2 linked regions of the Cupriavidus taiwanensis LMG 19424 genome follow. The protein of the gene in region 1 interacts with the protein of each later gene in a pairwise test. Links are inferred from orthologs where the notes say so. Each region holds a gene or a part of one and is shown on either strand. Other genes may lie near its edges. The genes, in order: rlmN and ftsZ.

Region 1 (6,484 bases):
TCGCCGATGCCTTCCTGCAGCAGCACCGACAGCGCCGCCGTGGAAGCCACGATGCCCTTGCTGCCCATGCCGGCCTCGGTCAGGCCCAGGTGCAGCGCGTAGTCGCAGCGACGCGCGAGCTCGCGGTACACCGCAATCAGCTCCTGCACCTGCGAGACCTTGCACGACAGGATGATCTGGCTGCCCGGCAGGCCGATTTCCTCGGCCTTCCTGGCCGAATCGATGGCCGACGTGATCAGCGCCTCGATCATCACGCTCTGCGCCGGCCACGGCTCGGCGCGCCCGGCGTTCTCGTCCATGATCCGCGCCAGCAGGTCCTGGTCCAGGCTGCCCCAGTTCACGCCAATGCGCACCGGCTTGTTGTAGCGGCACGCCATCTCGATCATCTGCGCGAACTGCGTATCGCGCTTGGCGCCCTGGCCGACGTTGCCCGGGTTGATGCGGTACTTGGACAGCGCCTCGGCGCAGGCCGGATAGTCCTGCAGCAGCTTGTGGCCGTTGTAGTGGAAGTCCCCCACCAGCGGCACGTCGACACCCATGCGGTCGAGCTGCTCGCGAATCGACGGCACCGCCGCCGCGGCCTCGGGCGTGTTCACCGTGATGCGCACGATCTCCGAACCCGCGCGCGCCAGTTCCTTGATCTGGATCGCGGTGCCGATGGCATCGACCGTGTCGGTGTTGGTCATCGACTGCACCCGCACCGGCGCGCCGCCACCGATGGTCACCACATTGTCGCCCCACGCGACCCGCGCCTGGCGGGTCTGGCGACGCGGCAGCGGGCCCGGCAGGACCGGTAGACAGAGCTGTTGGTTCATAGCGTTACCACCTTGCAAAGACGCACCTTGCCGCACCTCGCGCCAGCTCAGGGCAGCGTCAGGCGCGCCACGTTGTTGCGGTTGGCGGCCTTCAGGTCGACCGGCGTGCCGCCGCGCGTGAACGATTCGACGCCCTTGACGTTGCCGATCACCACCCGGTACGGACCCGTACCGCCGCCAGCCATGGTCTGCCCGGCCTTGGCGGTGCCACCCATGACGACCTTGCCGCTATTGTCGCGGATTTCAAACCAGGTATCGGCGGCAAAGCGGATCTGCAGCTCGCCCTCCGCGGGCGCCGTCGGCGCTGCCGCGGCAGATGCCGTCGGGGCCGCCGGAGCCGATGCAGCAGCAGCCGTGGTGGCTGCCGGCGTTGCCGGCGCCGCCGCCGCGCTGGCGGGAATGGTTTCGGCGGACGGTGCCGGCGAGTCGCTGGCAGCCATGACCGGCGGCAGCGCCGCGGTCACGATACCGGCCTCAGTGCCCGCGTTATCCGCGGCCGGGGCCTCGGCCGCCACCGTCTCGGCGGCGCTGCTGCGCGCGTCCAGCCACGCGCGGATATGGTCCAGCCCGAACCAGATGCCGGCGGCCACGCCAACCGCGACCAGCGCCAGCCAGATCCAGCGGCCGCCATTGCCGCCGGAGCGGAAGCGGTTGCGGTCGTCGAAGGCCGCATTGATGCCACCCTCGCGCTGGCGGGCGATTTCCGCCACCTGCGCCACCGGGCGCGGCTGGAAGCGCGCCAGCAGCGGGTCGATATCGACGTGGAGCATGCGGGCATAGGCGCGCATCACGCCCTTGGCGAAGGTTACGTCGGGCAGCGCCTGCAGGTTGGCCGCCTCGATCGCACGCAGCTTGCTGGCCGCCACCTTCAGCCGTGCGCTGACGTCCTCGACCGACATCCGCTGCGCCTCGCGCTCGCGCGCCAGCGCCGCGCCGATCTCCCGCGCCGCGGCTTCACGTTCTCCCTCATGCGCGCCCCCGCCGACTGCTTGCGTCGGTACGGCCTGGCCTGCGGCGCGGTCGTGCTCACTCATCCCATGCTCCTTGTTCGTAGGCGGCCACCTCGCGCGAGTCAGGGAAGCGGCTGCGCAGCTGCGCTCCCAGCGCATCCTGCGTGCGGCCGTCGCCCTGACGGTGGGCAATGCGCGCTCCCAGCCAGAGGGATTGCGCAGTGACAAATTGGCTGTTGTTGACGCGCAGGACGTACTGCCGCGCCTGTACGTAATCGCCGCGCCGGTAGAACACCAGCGCCAGGTTGGTGTTCGCCACCGGGTTGTTGCGGTCGTAGCCGAGCGCGGCCTTCAGGTTCTTCTCCGCCTCGGCGCTATGGCCCTGGCGCAGCTCGCACGCACCCAGGCTGATCAGCGGCTTGACCGGGCCGCCGGCGGACGGGGCCGACACGGCGCGCTGCAGCATGGGCACGGCCTCGCCGTAACGCCCTTGCTGGCACAGGAACCAGCCGTAGTTGTTGAGCAGGTCGCCGTCATTGGCCCGCATCGATGCCGCGGTACGGAAGCTGTCCTCGGCCAGCGTCCGCTCGTTCATGCTCATGTAGATCAGCGCCCGCACATGGTAGGCATCGGCCAGCGACGGATCGATGGCAATGGCCTGCTTGATCTCGTCAAGCGCGACCGCGGTCTGGCCGGCCTCGAGATAATTGGTGGCCAGTTGCAGCCGGATGCCGGCCCGGCGCCTGGCCTCGGTCTGGTCGGAAGCGGTCTGGAGATCCTGCGCCGGCGCATGCGGCAGCTGGCACCCGGACAACATCAGCAGCCCCAGCAGGGCCGCAGCGATCAGACGGATCATGCAGGGCGCGCCTCCCGTGGCTGGCCGCTCGCAGTGACCGGCACCAGCGGCGTGATCTTGCCGAACTTGCCGCGTTCGGCCAGGCGGGTGCGGTCCTTCACTTCCCCGGCCAGCTGGCCGCAGGCGGCATCGATATCGTCGCCGCGGGTCTTGCGGATGGTGGTGACGACGCCGGCGTCCATCAGTACCTGCGCGAAGCGCCGGATCTGCTCGTTGTTGGAACGCTTCAGGCCCGATTCGGGGAAGGGATTGAACGGGATCAGGTTGAACTTGCACGGCACGTCGGCGACAAGCTTCAGCAGTTCCCGCGCATGCTCGACGCCGTCGTTGACGCCATCCAGCATGCAGTATTCGAAAGTAATGAAATCGCGCGGCGCGAATTCCAGGTAGCGACGGCATGCCGCCATCAGTTCGGCCAGCGGGTATTTCTTGTTCAGCGGCACCAGCACGTCGCGCAGGGCGTCGTTGGACGCATGCAGCGACACGGCGAGGGCCACCGGCAGGTCCTTCGACAGCCGGTCCATCATCGGCACCACGCCGGAGGTGGACAGCGTCACGCGGCGGCGCGACAGGCCGTAGGCGTTGTCGTCAAGCATCAGGCGCATGGCCGGCACGACGGCGTCGTAGTTCAGCAGCGGCTCGCCCATGCCCATCATCACCACGTTGGAGATGACGCGGTCATCCTTGGGGCCGCGGCCCAGCTGCTCACGCATGGCGAACTCCGCCATCCACAGCTGGCCGATGATCTCACCGGTGCTGAGGTTGCGCGAAAAGCCCTGCTTGCCGGTGGAACAGAACCGGCAGTTGACGGCGCATCCGGCCTGCGAGGAAACGCACAGCGTGCCACGCGTTTCCTCGGGGATGTACACCGTCTCCACTGCGTTGCCCTCGCCCACGTCGAGCAGCCACTTGCGCGTGCCGTCGGCCGACAGGTTGTCGGTGATGACGGCAGGCGCGCGGATCTCGGCCCGGGTCGCGAGCTTTTCGCGCAGCGACTTGGCGAGATCCGACATGGCGTCGAAGCGGCTGGCCCCGTAGTGGTGGATCCAGCGCTGCAGTTGCCGCGCACGGAACGGCTTCTCGCCGAGCTCGCCGCAATAGGCGGTGAGCGCGTCCGCGTCGAGGTCGAGCAGGTTGACGAGATCGTTCATGACGGCAAACTCGGCTTGGTAATCAGTCAGCAGCCGATCAGCGGCTGTAGACGTTCATGCCCGGGAAGAAGAAGGCCACTTCCACGGCGGCGGTTTCGGCAGCGTCCGAGCCGTGCACGGCGTTGGCGTCGATGCTGTCGGCGAAATCGGCGCGGATGGTGCCCTTCTCGGCCTTCTTCGGGTCGGTGGCGCCCATCAGGTCGCGGTTCTTGGCAATGGCGTTCTCGCCTTCCAGCGCCTGGATCATGACCGGGCCGGAAACCATGAAGTCGACCAGGTCCTTGAAGAACGGACGCTCCTTGTGAACCGCGTAGAACTGCTCGGCTTCGCCGCGCGACAGGTGCACCATCTTGGCAGCAACGATCTTCAGGCCGGCGGCCTCGAAACGGGCGTAGATCTGGCCAATGACGTTCTTGGCCACGGCATCCGGCTTGATAATCGACAGGGTGCGTTCGATCGCCATGAAAAACTCCGAAAAATGAAGGGGTTACAAATGGATTAAACGTGCAATTCTAGCACGAAGACTATGACGGTTTCGAGGGTCTTGCGGACCTTCCGGCGTGCCCGCCACCCCCTTATGCACACGCCGTCCACAAGTTGCAAAAGCAGCACATTACAACCTTGTCATCCCCGGAACGCAGCGCCGCCGCTAACATCCAATGTGAGCGGCGTCGAACGGACGCGAGCCAGCGCCAGGTGACGATTGGTCTACCGCGCCCTTGCAATCCGGCCTGCCCGATGCCACATTGACGATGGTTCCGTCCGGCTTCCATACGAGCCTTCGCATTTGAAGTCTCGCAACGCCGGCGCCTCACCGTTTTGAGACAGGAGTCACCATGGATAACAAGCTGAACACCTACGGTTTCGGCAACAGTGCGTCGACCGTCACTGACGTCGTCGTTCGCAACCGGGTCTTGCGCAACACATACTGGCTGCTGGCCCTCTCGATGATCCCCACCGTGCTCGGTGCGTGGATCGGCGTGGCCACCGGCTTCAGCTTCATGGCGGGCAGCCCCGGCCTGTCGCTGATCCTGTTCCTGGCGATCGCGTTCGGCTTCTTCTTCGCCATCGAGAAGACCAAGAACAGCAGCATGGGCGTGGTCCTGCTGCTGGCCTTTACCTTCTTTATGGGCCTGATGCTGTCGCGGCTGATCAGCGTCACCTTGTCGTTCTCGAACGGCCCGGCGCTGATCATGTACGCCTTCGGCGGCACCGCGGCCGTGTTCGGCGCGATGGCATCGATCGCCACCGTCAGCAAGCGTGATTTCTCCGGCCTCGGCAAGTTCCTGTTCGTCGGCGTGATCCTGCTGATCCTGGCCAGCGTGGCCAATATCTGGCTGCAGCTGCCGGCGCTGATGATCACGGTATCGGTGATCGCGATCGGTATTTTCTCGGCGTACATCCTGTTCGACGTGCAGCGCGTGGTGAACGGCGGCGAGACCAACTACATCACCGCCACGCTGGCGATCTACCTCGACGTGTACAACGTCTTCGCCAACCTGCTGGCGCTGCTGGGCATCTTCGGCGGCAACCGCGAATGACGGCGGACGCCGCAGCATGACGAAAGCCGGCCAATGGCCGGCTTTTCTTTTGGGCACTCCGCCGCGATCAGTCGCGGTCGAACACCGCGATCGACTCGACGTGCGAGGTGTGCGGGAACATGTTGACCACGCCGGCGCCGCTCAGGCGGTAGCCGGCCTCGTGCACCAGCAGACCGGCATCGCGCGCCAGCGTGGCGGGGCTGCACGACACATAGACGATGCGCCGCGGCAGCACGTCGCTGCCCTGCTGCGCCAGCTCGCCGAGCGCCTTGCTCACCGCCAGCGCGCCTTCGCGCGGCGGATCGACCAGCCAGCGGTCGAAGCGGCCCAGCGCGGCGATGTCGTCTGCCGTGACTTCGAACAGGTTGCGGCACGCGAATTCCGTCTTGGCGGCCAGCCCGTTGTATTCGGCATTGGCCAGCGCACGCGTGGTCAGCGCCTCGCTGCCTTCGATGCCCATCACCGACTTGCCCTGCGTGGCCAGCGGCAGCGTGAAATTGCCGATGCCGCAGAACAGGTCGAGCAGGCGGTCGCCCGGCTGCGCATCGAGCAGGCGCAGCGCGCGGCCGATCAGCACGCGGTTGATCTGGTGGTTCACCTGCGTGAAGTCAGTCGGCTTGAACGGCATGCGGATGCCGAATTCCGGCAGCGTATAGGCCAGCTCGACGTCGGTCGGATAGAACGGGTAGACCGTGTCCGGCCCCTTGGGCTGCAGCCAGAACTGCACCTTGTACTGGTCGGCAAAGGCGCGCAGCAGGTCCTTGTCGGCATCGGTCAGCGGCTCGAGGATGCGCAGCACCAGCGCCGTCACTTCATGCCCGACGGCCAGTTCGATCTGCGGCATGCGGTCGCGGATCGACAGTCCCGCCACCAGTTCGCGCAGCGGCACCAGCATGGCCGAAACGTGCGGCGGCAGGATTTCACAACGCGTCATGTCGGCGACATAGCTGCTCTTGCGCTCATGGAAGCCCACCAGCACGCCGCCCTTCTTCACCACGTGGCGCACCGTCAGGCGGGCACGGTAACGGTAGCCCCAGTCCGGGCCGGCGATCGGCCGGAACACCACGTCGGGCTTCACCTTGGACAGGTGCCACAGGTTGTCTTCCAGCACGCGCTGCTTGATGGCAAGCTGTGCGCGCGAATCCAGATGCTGCATCGAGCACCCGCCACA
Region 2 (6,546 bases), 860 kb from region 1 along the record:
GGTGCGGAGCGCTGGCGCGGGCCCTGCCGCAAGCAGGTTGGGACGGTTGCGCCGGCTTCAATCCGGCCGCTCTCGCTTTCGGTCCGCGCTGCCCTGCGTGCGCGCGCCGCCCCTTGCTAGAATGGACCCATGCGCCGCTTCACCCATCCCGCCCTGCAGACCCCCGCCGCCAAGCCGCTCAACGACTGGCTGGACAAGGCCGGCCCGGTATCGACGCTGCTCCAGACTGCACGCCAGCTGTCGGTGCTCGAGGCCGAGGTACTGTCCCTGCTGCCGGCCGGCATGCGCGCGGGCCTGGCCGTGGCCGGCATCAAGCGCGACCCGTCCGACCCCAACGGCCAGGTGCTGCTGTTGCTGGCGGCCCATGGCGCTGCCGCGGCGCGGGTGCGCCAGGTCGTGCCCACGCTGCTCGGACGCCTGCAGCAGCGCGGCTCGCCGGTCACCTCGATCCGCGTGCGGGTGCAGCCCGAGGTGCAGCGCCATGCCGACTGGGAGGTGGAACCGGTGGCACGCCCGCGCACCGGCGGCCGCATGACGCCGACCGGGCTGGCCAATCTCGACCAGCTTGCGCGCAGCCTGCCGGATTCGCCGCTGCGCGACGCGCTCAATACGCTGCTGTCCCACCACCGCTGAGCGACCGCGCCGCGTCCAAAGCAAAAGAGCCGACCTGTGCAGGTCGGCTCTTTCTCTATGCGAGGCCGCTCAGGCGAAGGCCGGCTGGGCCTGTGGCAGGAACGCCGCCGGGGCTTCCTCGACGCGGTCGAAGGTGACCAGCTCATACGCTTCCTGGTCCGCCAGCAGCGCGCGCAGCAGCTGGTTGTTCAGGCCGTGGCCGGATTTGTTCGCCACATAGGCGCCGATCAGCGGATGGCCCACCACGTACAGGTCGCCGATCGCATCGAGGATCTTGTGACGCACGAACTCGTCGCCGTAGCGCAGTTCCTCGTTGTTGAGCATGCGGTGCTCGTCCAGCACGATCGCGTTGTCCAGGCTGCCGCCGCGCGCCAGGCCCATTTCACGCAGGGCCTCGACCTCGTGCGCAAAGCCGAAGGTGCGGGCGCGCGCAATCTCGCGCACATAGCTGGTGTCGGCAAAGTCGATCGAGAACGTCTGGCCGGTCTTGTCGACTGCAGGATGGCGGAAGTCGATGGTGAACGACAGCTTGAAGCCGAAGAATGGCTCCAGCCGCGCCAGCTTGTCGCCTTCGCGCACTTCCACCGGTTTTTTCACGCGGATGAAGGTCTTGGGCGCGTTCTGCTCTTCGATGCCGGCCGACTGCAGCAGGAACACGAACGACGCCGCGCTGCCGTCCATGATCGGGATTTCCTCGGCGTCGACGTCGACATAGAGGTTGTCGATGCCCAGGCCGGCGCACGCGGACATCAGGTGCTCGACGGTGGAAACGCGCGCGCCATCCTTCTGCAGCACCGATGCCAGGCGTGTGTCGCCGATGGCCGAGGCGGCCACGGGAATCTCGACGGCCTCGGGCAGGTCGACGCGGGTGAAGACGATGCCGGTACCCGCCGGCGCCGGACGCAGCGTCAGCGTGACCTTGCGGCCAGAGTGCAGGCCGATGCCAACGGTCTTCACCAGGGATTTGATCGTGCGCTGTTTGAGCATGACAGCCTCAACAATTAATAAAATCTATCTTGTTATCTTTTTGATTAAGGGATTTTACCACCACATCCGCGGCGCTGCAGCCGGGTTTTGTTTCCGGCTGTTAACACGCCCGTCACAAGTTACGTATTATCCACGTTTACCCGGATGACTGTGTCAGCCACGCAACGCCGCCAGCACGGCTTCGGCGCTGCTGACGCGGAATTCGCCCGGCGCCTCGACATCGATCCGGGTCACCACGCCGTCCTCGATCACCATGGCGAAGCGCTTGGCACGCACGCCCAGGCCGCGCGCGCTCAGGTCCTGGTCCAGGCCCAGCGCGCGCGTCCACTCGGCGCTGCCGTCGGCCATCATCCGGACCTTGCCGGCCACCTGCTGCTCGCGGCCCCAGGCGCCCATCACGAAGGCATCGTTGACCGAGACGCACCAGACCTCGTCCACGCCGGCGGCGCGCAATGCTTCGGCATGCTGCACGAAGCCGGGCACATGCTTGGCCGAACACGTCGGCGTGAAGGCGCCGGGCAGGCCGAACACGACGATCTTGCGGCCGCGGACCAGGTCCGCCACCTTGAAGGCATTGGGACCGAGCGCGCAGCCGTTGCTTTCAGTCTCGAAAAATTCGTACAGCGTGGCGTCGGGGACGCGGGATCCGACAGTGATCATGGCGCTCTGGTTTTCCTTGGGTGTGTGAACGGGTCTATGAAGGATAGGACGGATGCGGGGGCGCATGGCGGCGCGTTGCCGCCGGGCAACCTAACGATCATAGGCGCCCGGCCGGCGCTGCCAAAGCCGGATCACATCCGCTTACGTTCGCACCAATATTCGGACGAATGCCGATACACCCGAAGACGCTACAAAGACGTCCGCGCGGCGCACCTTTTGGGTGCGCCGCGCGGACGGCGATACATCCCGACCGGGAAGGCGGGAAACCAGTCCGGGGAGGCGGCCAGCGGCACGCCCGAACCCGGCAACGGGATGCGGGTGAAGTCAGTCCGGCGCAGGCGCGGCGCCGCCGGCAGCCCGGCGGTTCATGTCAGCCATGCAAAGGCACGCGCGGATGGGGAGCGCACGTGCATCGCGACCAGGCGACGCGTTCCGTCAGGCGGCCGGTGGAGGCACCGATGCCGCGCCAGGCAGGCTTCAGTCTGCCTGCTTGCGCAGGAAGGCCGGGATGTCGTACGTATCCACACCCTTTTCCTGCAGCGCCGCCACGTGGGCCGAAGCCGACTCACGCGAGCTGCGCCACACCGCCGGCGTATCCAGGTTGCTGTAGTCCGGCGAGCTGTGCTGCGCGGCGGTGGCGGCCATGTTGGCCATCATCTGCACGGGCATGTTGTCGGTACCGGTCTTCAGCAGCGTCATCGGCTGCTGCTTCTTGGCCGAGCGGCCCAGGCCGGTCGCGACCACGGTCACGCGCAGCGCATCGCTCATCGAGTCGTCGTACACCGTACCGAAGATCACGGTCGCATCTTCCGCGGCGTAGCTGCGGATGGTGTTCATGACTTCCTTGGTTTCCGACAGCTTCAGCGAGCGGCTGGCGGTGATGTTGACCAGCACGCCGCGCGCGCCGGACAGGTCCACGCCTTCCAGCAGCGGGCTGGCCACGGCCTGCTCGGCCGCCAGGCGGGCGCGGTCCACGCCCGACACGGTAGCCGTCCCCATCATGGCCTTGCCCTGCTCGCCCATCACCGTCTTGACGTCTTCGAAGTCGACGTTCACCAGGCCGTCAACGTTGATGATCTCGGCAATGCCGGCCACCGCGTTGTGCAGCACGTCGTCGGCGCACTGGAAGCACTTGTCCATCTCAGCGTCGTCGCCCATCACTTCGAACAGCTTCTCGTTGAGCACCACGATCAGCGAGTCGACGCTCGATTCCAGCTCGCTGGAACCGTGCTCGGCCACCTTGGCGCGGCGTGCGCCTTCGAAGTCGAACGGCTTGCTGACCACGCCCACGGTCAGGATGCCCATCTCCTTGGCCACCTGCGCGACGATCGGCGCGGCGCCCGTGCCGGTGCCGCCGCCCATGCCGGCAGTGATGAAGACCATGTGCGCGCCGCGCAAGGCGTCGGCGATCTGATCGCGCGCCGATTCGGCGCAGTTGCGGCCCACTTCCGGCTTGGCGCCGGCGCCCAGGCCCGTGTTGCCAAGCTGCAGCACGCGCGAAGCGGTCGAACGCTTGAGCGCCTGCGCGTCGGTGTTCATGCAGATGAATTCGACGCCTTGCACGCCGCGGCTGATCATGTGCTGCACAGCGTTGCCGCCCGCGCCGCCCACGCCGACCACCTTGATGATGGTGCCGTCCTGCACTTCCGTTTCGATCATGTCAAAGTCCATCACTGCCTCCGAGAAAAATCAGTCCCCAGACGATGCGGCCTCCCCGCCGCAACCCCTGGTTTCTGAACAAGAAACCAAAAAAAGAAAACCTGAAAACCGTTACCTGGCGCGTAAGCCTGTCCGGTAGACCATCCTGCCCGCGCACCGTTGCATCGCCGGCGCATCCATCCGCGCGCGGCTCAGAAATTGCCGACGAACCATTCCTTCATGCGGGTCCACACCTGCTTGACCGACCCGCTCTGCACCGCCACCTTGCGCCCGCGCATGCGTTGCACGCGGCCTTCCAGCAGCAGGCCCATCACCGTCGCGTAGCGCGGGCTCTTCACCACCTCGTGCAGGTTGCCGCGATACTCGGGCACGCCGACGCGCACGGGCTTCAGGAAGATGTCCTCGCCCAGCTCGACCATGCCCGGCATCATCGCGGTCCCACCGGTGATGACCACGCCCGACGACAACAGTTCTTCATAGCCCGACTCGCGCACCACCTGGTGCACCAGCGAGTACAGCTCTTCGATGCGCGGCTCGATCACCGCGGCCAGCGCCTGGCGGCTGAGCGTGCGCGTGCCGCGGTCGCCCACGCCCGGCACCTCGATCATGTCTTCCGGATCGGCGATCGCCTGCTTGGCGATGCCGTACTGGATCTTGATGTCCTCGGCGTCCGGCGTCGGCGTGCGCAGCGCCATCGCGATATCGTTGGTGATCTGGTCGCCGGCGATGGGGATCACGGCCGTATGGCGGATCGCGCCTTCGCTGAAGATGGCGATGTCGGTGGTGCCGCCGCCGATGTCGACCAGCACCACGCCCAGTTCCTTCTCGTCCTCGGTCAGGACCGCCAGGCTCGACGCCAGCGGCTGCAGGATCAGGTCGTGCACTTCCAGGCCGCAGCGGCGCACGCACTTGACGATGTTCTGCGCGGCGCTGACCGCGCCGGTGACGATATGCACCTTCACTTCCAGGCGGATGCCGCTCATGCCGATGGGCTCGCGCACGTCTTCCTGGCCGTCGATGATGAATTCCTGCGTCAGGATGTGCAGGATCTGCTGGTCGGTCGGGATATTGACCGCCTTGGCGGTCTCGATCACGCGCGCCACGTCGGTCTGCGTAACCTCCTTGTCCTTGATGGCCACCATGCCGCTGGAATTGAAGCTGCGGATATGGCTGCCGGCAATGCCGGTGAAGACCTCCGAAATCTTGCAGTCGGCCATCAGCTCGGCCTCTTCCAGCGCCTTCTGGATCGACTGCACGGTGGCCTCGATGTTGACCACGACCCCTTTCTTCAGACCCTTGGACTCAGACTGGCCCATCCCGATCACCTCGTAGCTGCCGTCGGGGCGCAGTTCCGCCACCACGGCCGCCACCTTCGAGGTGCCGATATCGAGACCGACCAACAGGTCCTTGTATTCCTTGCTCATCGGGTTTTCTCCGCGTTCTTGCTCTTCAGTCGCGTCGGATTGTTGTTGGATGTACCTGAAACCGTTGCGGCCGCCCCCGGCCTGGCGGCACTCGTTGCCGCGCTCGCCGCCTTGGCCTTGGCCGCTTTTTCGGCCTTCTCGGCCCGCACCGCCGCCGCGATCTGCGCCTCGGTCAGGAAGCGCGCGTTGGCGGCGCGGATGGCGAAGCCGTTGGGATAGCGCAGGTCGGCATATTCGATCTGGCTGCCCCATTGCTGCGTGACCTGCGGCCAGGCCGCGACGAAGCGGCGCACGCGCTGGTCCATCGCGGTGCGGTCCTCGTCGTTCTGCTCGCGGCCCAGCTCGACCTCCATGCCGTTGGACAGGCGCGCGCGCCAGGCGTAGCGGCCGGACAGCGCCACCGCCAGCGGCTCGGCCTTGAGCGGCTTGAACCACTGGCGCATGACCTCGAGCTTTTCGATCACATCGCCTTCGCTGTCCGGCGGGCCGTCCAGCGCCAGCAGCTGCGCGTCCTCTTCCGCCTCGGCGGTGTTGGCGACGAAGATCTCGCCATAGGTATTGATCAGCCGGCCGCTGTCGGGCGCGCCCCAGGTGCCCAGCGCCTCGTGCTCCTCGACCTCGACCGCCAGGCCGTTGGGCCATTCGCGCCGCACGCTGGCGCGCCGCACCCACGGCACCGATTCGAAGGCCTGGCGCGCCGCGTTCAGGTCCAGCGTGAAAAAGTTGCCGCTCAGCTTGCCCAGCGCGCTGGCGCGCACGCTCGGCGCGTTCACGTGGCGCAGGGCGCCCCCGTCCATCGGGCCGATCTCCACGTGCGTGATGGCAAACACCGGCCGCTGCGCCAGCCACAGCAGGCCCGCCGCGAGCGCCATCAGCGCCACCACCGCATACAGCGTGGAGGCGATCAGGTTGAGCAGGCGTGCGTTATGCCACATGGTCCGGTGCGGTCTCGGGTGAAGTTATTCGGGTTTCCAATGCTCGTTGGGATGCAGGTCCAGCGTGGCGGCGGCCAGTACCTGCAGCACGAAGTCCTCGTAGCTGATGCCGACCGCGCGCGCCGCCATCGGCACCAGCGAATGGCCGGTCATGCCGGGCGAGGTATTCATCTCGAGCAGGAAAGGCGTGCCGTCGGCGCGCAGCATCACATCGGCTCGCGCCCAGCCGCGGCAGCCCAGCACGCGGT

The links.
Region 2: the proteins of rlmN (region 1) and ftsZ interact in binary tests that used the Escherichia coli proteins (3 or more experiments, as listed by UniProt). The link is inferred for Cupriavidus taiwanensis LMG 19424 from one-to-one orthologs.

What each region holds. Positions count from the first base shown.
Region 1 is NC_010528.1:2,015,446-2,021,929, forward strand. Bases 1,696-4,593 are described here. They hold rlmN (23S rRNA (adenine(2503)-C(2))-methyltransferase RlmN), read right to left. Parts: upstream 3,773-4,593; coding sequence 2,618-3,772; downstream 1,696-2,617. Other genes in these bases: RALTA_RS09210 (RodZ domain-containing protein), read right to left, coding at 1,696-1,849; pilW (type IV pilus biogenesis/stability protein PilW), read right to left, coding at 1,842-2,621; ndk (nucleoside-diphosphate kinase), read right to left, coding at 3,810-4,235. In the rest of the region: ispG (flavodoxin-dependent (E)-4-hydroxy-3-methylbut-2-enyl-diphosphate synthase), read right to left, coding at 1-815; more of RALTA_RS09210, read right to left, coding at 863-1,695; RALTA_RS09230 (Bax inhibitor-1/YccA family protein), read left to right, coding at 4,609-5,313; 23S rRNA (uracil(1939)-C(5))-methyltransferase RlmD, read right to left, coding at 5,381-6,484.
Region 2 is NC_010528.1:2,879,139-2,885,684, forward strand. The notes cover bases 1,855-4,814. They hold ftsZ (cell division protein FtsZ), read right to left. Parts: upstream 3,952-4,814; coding sequence 2,758-3,951; downstream 1,855-2,757. Other genes in these bases: RALTA_RS13250 (peroxiredoxin), read right to left, coding at 1,855-2,280; ftsA (cell division protein FtsA), read right to left, coding at 4,131-4,814. Outside these bases: RALTA_RS13240 (DciA family protein), read left to right, coding at 130-633; lpxC (UDP-3-O-acyl-N-acetylglucosamine deacetylase), read right to left, coding at 703-1,620; more of RALTA_RS13250, read right to left, coding at 1,774-1,854; more of ftsA, read right to left, coding at 4,815-5,363; RALTA_RS13265 (cell division protein FtsQ/DivIB), read right to left, coding at 5,360-6,298; RALTA_RS13270 (D-alanine--D-alanine ligase), read right to left, coding at 6,323-6,546. UniProt on the Escherichia coli protein: Essential cell division protein that forms a contractile ring structure (Z ring) at the future cell division site. The regulation of the ring assembly controls the timing and the location of cell division.